One region of the Kitasatospora sp. NPDC002040 genome, then DNA from elsewhere that is predicted to be linked to it. Evidence: riboswitches for the same ligand, from Rfam matches in the RefSeq annotation. Region 1 holds a riboswitch; the other holds the start of a gene.

Region 1 (2,194 bases):
TGCCAGGTCTCCAGGTACACGCAGGCGGCGCCCTTGCGGCGGCCGCCCTGGTTCACCGCGGCAACCGAGGAGTCCAGGGTGCGCAGGAACGGGACGATGCCGTTGGACTTGCCGTTGGTGCCGCGGATCAGGCTGCCGCGCGAGCGGATGCGCGAGTAGGAGAGGCCGATGCCACCCGCGTGCTTGGAGAGCCGGGCGATCTGCGCGTAGCGGCCGTAGATCGAGTCCAGGTTGTCCAGCGGCGAGTCCAGCAGGTAGCAGGAGGACATCTGCGGGTGCTTGGTGCCGGAGTTGAAGAGCGTCGGCGAGGAGGTCAGGTACTCCAGGCGGCTCATCAGGGTGTACAGCTCGGCCACCTCGGCCACCGACTGCTCGGTGTCGCCGACCGCGAGGCCGGCCGCGACGCGGAGCAGGAAGTGCTGCGGGGTCTCGATCACCTTGCGGGTGATCGGGTGGCGCAGCAGGTAGCGGGACTGCACGGTGCGCAGGCCGAAGTACTCGAACCGGTCGTCGCCCTGCTGGTCGATCAGGGCGTCGAAGGCGTCGGCGTGCTTGGCCACGAAGGCGGCGGTGATGTCGCCGATCAGGCCCTCGGTGTGGCCGACCACGATCGAGGCGGAGAAGGAGACCGCGCCCTGGCCGATCGCCTCGTCCTGGATCTCCAGCGCGAGCAGGCGGGCGGCGAGCTTCGAGTACTGCGGGTCCTCGGCGATCATCGAGGCGGCAGCCTCCACGGCCAGCCCGCGCAGCTCGGCGAAGTCCGAGTTGGCGTTCCGGCCGCGCAGCGCAGCGGCCGCGACGTGGCCGGGGTCCACCTGGGGCAGGTCGATGCTGCGGTCGGTGAGCAGCCGAAGCAGCGCAGCACCGGGGTCGGTGTGTGCGGAGTCGGCAGAACCCTGGGAGGGCAGGGCAACTGAGGCAGCGATGGTCAAGGCGCTTCTCTCCTGGCGGCGGCGGTCGGCGAGGGGGCTACCGGACCACTGGGGCACAGGGGAGCGCGCGCAACGCCCGACGGCGTGCGCGATTCAACCCCCCTGGCCCACCCGCGAGGCCCGGACGTTACTGCTGTGCTGCATGGCGTCTGCGGGGAAGCCCTGTGGCACACCGTCGGCAGGTCATCGGACTCACGGGCACCCCTTGGGGCGCCTGCTCACCGCTGCGGGGCAGTCCCGGATTCGCACCGGGTTCCCCTGCTTCGACAGCGAGAGCGAGCATACATGTTGTAGTCCATCCAAGATGTAACCCCACATCTTGTGCGCGCAGCGTGTCGGGCTGACTCCTCGGCGGGTTCGGGGGCGGCGACGGGGGGCCGTCCGGCGCACACCCTCGGGCGCGCAAAGGGCACCGGACGGGCGGGGGGCGGTACGGCCCTACCGGGGGCGGCCCGCTCCGTACCCGCCGTATCCGCAGGCGGGTCCTGCGGGCAGCAGAATGTGGCGGACCGCACCGGGACTGGCCCGGCGCGGTCCGCCACAGGTGCCGGCGGTCAGAGGTCGATGACGTAGACGAGCAGCAGCACCCCCGGGCGGACCTCCCAGTCGCGCTCGGGGGCCCGGCGGAAGCCGAGGCGTTCGTACAGGCGGTGGGCCGAGGTCATCGAGGGCCGGGTGGAGAACGCCATGGCGGTCAGTCCGAGCTCCCGGCTGCGGGCCATCGAGGCGCGGACGAGCGCCTCGCCGGCGCCGCGGCCGCGGGCCGCCCCGCCGACCGCGAGCATCCGGATCTCGCCCTCGTGCGGGGCGGCGATGTCGGCGAAGCCGGTGCCGCCGACCGCGAAGGTCACGCAGCCGAGAAGCTGTCCGCTGCCAGGGTCGACCGCGACGAGGAGCTCGGCCTGTTCGAACCGGGGCCGGGCGTCGGCGAGCTTGGCGGCGTAGGGGCCGTCCGCGGGGCTGTGGCCGTCGCCGACGAAGGCTTCGAGGGTGACCGCTCCGACTGCTTCGAGATCGGCTTCGACGGCGCGGCGGATGACGATGTCCATGGCGACAGTGTGCCGGGGGCGGGGTCGGAGGGGGCGGGCAGGGTGCCCTGCAGCCGGGCGCCGGGCGCGGGGTCGTAGGGGTAGCCGCCGGGGCGGTGCCAGTTGTCCCGGCCGTGCCGGGAGTTGCGGTCGACGTCCCGGCCCACCAGCACGCCCAGCAGGGCGAACGTGCCGAGGATGCCGAGCAGGGCCAGGGTGCTTGCGACGGTCGAG
Region 2 (2,194 bases), on a different contig from region 1:
GGAGCTGGTCTGGGTGCCGGGCGTCAACGAGCGGCTGATGGACTACTTCAACAGCGGTGGCGGGAAGGGCCGCCTGGGCATCGTCATGATGGACTTCCCCGGCTGGGCCCCGGTGTACGACCTCATCATGCGCAACCAGGACCTCAAGTCCCGCGAGGGCGACCCGGCGATCTGGCGGGTCAGGGCCGACAAGAGCTACGCCGACACCAAGTACGGCCGCTGCATGGTCCGCGGCCCCGAGTTCGACGACAACGCGGACGGCGGACTGGTCACCCAGCGCGCCTGCCAGGCCACCGCCCCGAGCAGCCACCAGTGGACCGCCACCGACCCGAAGGACTCCTTCGACGGCAAGGGCTACTACTGGCTCAAGGCCGCCAACGGCAAGTGCCTCACCGTGCCCTACAACAACGGCACCCCGCCCGGCGCCGGCACCCAGCTGTTCTGGTGGCCCTGCGAGACCCGCTGGTTCTCCGGCAGCCAGATGTGGAACGTCATCCCCACGCCGCTCCCGGACGGCACGGGCTACAAGTTCATCAACTACTGGACCGGCCTGTGCCTGATGGTCGACCCGTCCACGGCCGCGCAGTCCGGCGGCAAGGTCGTCCAGGGCAGCTGCCCGCGCTGACGGCTGCCCGTCCCGCGGGGGTGACCCGCGGGACGGGCCCGTTCGGGCATCGCCTGCGTCTCGGAGTGCGGACGGGGTGGCGGGTTGTGCTCCTGGTGCCCCGGTTTCGTTCTATGGTGGCCCTGTAGCTGGTTCGCGCTGCCCGCCAGGCAGATGCGTCGTAAGAGGGAACCCGGTGAAGCCGATCGATCGGCCAGTCCGGGACTGCCCCGCAGCGGTGAGTGGGAACGACCGCCGTCATACGCACTGGGTCCGGAACGGGCCTGGGAAGCGACGGCCAGTAGGTGACCGCCCTTCCAGGGCGGCCGTGCCCGCGAGTCCGAAGACCTGCCCGCTGCCCGCACGCGACCTTTCGCGCGCGGAGATCTCGGTGACCTCGTGGGCGGGTCGGCGGACGGCAAGGCGGGCTCGGCGCTGTTGACGCGCAGACGGTCCCGTCCTGTTCCGTACCCCTTCGCGCCTGACGTCCCGTCATCGGGGACCAGGAGACAGACTCGCGAAGGAGAGTCCCTTGACAGTGCGTTCCGCCGCCACGGCAACCCGGGCCACCGTGCACGGCTACCCCCGCCAGGGCCGCAACCGGGAGCTCAAGAAGGCGATCGAGGGGTACTGGAAGGGCACGGTCACAGCCGAAGCCCTGCTCACCGCCGCCGCCGGGCTGCGCCGGGAGAACTGGCAGCAGCTCACCGAGGCCGGCCTCCACGAAGTGCCCACCGGTGACTTCTCGCTCTACGACCACGTACTGGACACCACGGTCGCGGTCGGCGCGATCCCGGCCCGCCACCGCGCGGCCGTCGACGCCGACGCACTCGACGGGTACTTCGCGATGGCGCGCGGCACCCAGGAGGTCGCGCCGCTGGAGATGACCAAGTGGTTCGACACCAACTACCACTACCTGGTGCCCGAGTTGGGCCCGGACACGGTCTTCACCGCCAACCCCGCCAAGGCCGTCACCGAGCTGCGCGAGGCCGTCGAACTCGGCCACCGGGCCCGGCCCGTGCTGGTCGGCCCGGTCACCTACCTGCTGCTGGCCAAGCCCGCCCCGGGCGTGGCCGCCGACTTCCAGCCGCTCACCCTGCTGGACCGGCTGCTGCCGGTCTACGCCGAGCTGCTGGCCGAGCTGTGGACCGCCGGTGCGGACTGGGTCCAGCTGGACGAACCCGCACTGGTCCAGGACCGCACGCCGGCCGAACTCAACGCCGCCGCCCGGGTCTACCGCGAGCTGGGCGCCCTGACGGAGCGTCCGAAGCTGCTGGTCGCCAGCTACTTCGACCGCCTCGGCGAGGCGCTGAAGGTGCTGGCCAAGTCGCCCGTCGAGGGCCTCGCGCTGGACTTCACCGGCCCCGCCGCCGCCAACCTGGACGACCTGGCCGCCGTCGGCGGCCTGCCCGGCAAGCGCCTGGTCGCCGGCGTGGTGGACGGCCGCAACATCTGGATCAACGACCTGGAGAAGTCGCTCGGCACCCTGGCCACCCTGCTCGGCCTGGCCGACCGGGTGGACGTGGCACCGTCCAGCTCGCTGCTGCACGTACCGCTGGACGCCACCGCCGAGCGCGACCTCGACCCGCA

What was found. A riboswitch is a leader RNA that binds a small molecule or an ion and turns the genes downstream of it on or off. The one in region 1 is predicted to bind cobalamin.
Region 2: it holds a riboswitch for cobalamin, as region 1 does, so the genes downstream of both, metE (5-methyltetrahydropteroyltriglutamate--homocysteine S-methyltransferase) here and ABT118_RS12030 (ribonucleoside-diphosphate reductase subunit alpha) in region 1, are expected to answer to the same signal.

Annotation. Positions count from the first base shown of each region.
Region 1 covers NZ_JBEOXV010000003.1:383,113-385,306, forward strand. Annotated here, with positions in the region: gene ABT118_RS12030 (ribonucleoside-diphosphate reductase subunit alpha) at 1-926, opposite strand, end outside; cobalamin riboswitch at 1,093-1,221, opposite strand; gene ABT118_RS12035 (GNAT family N-acetyltransferase) at 1,487-1,981, opposite strand.
Region 2 covers NZ_JBEOXV010000002.1:827,227-829,420, forward strand. Annotated here, with positions in the region: gene ABT118_RS09020 (phosphatidylinositol-specific phospholipase C domain-containing protein) at 1-625, shown strand, start outside; cobalamin riboswitch at 738-974, shown strand; gene metE (5-methyltetrahydropteroyltriglutamate--homocysteine S-methyltransferase) at 1,137-2,194, shown strand, end outside.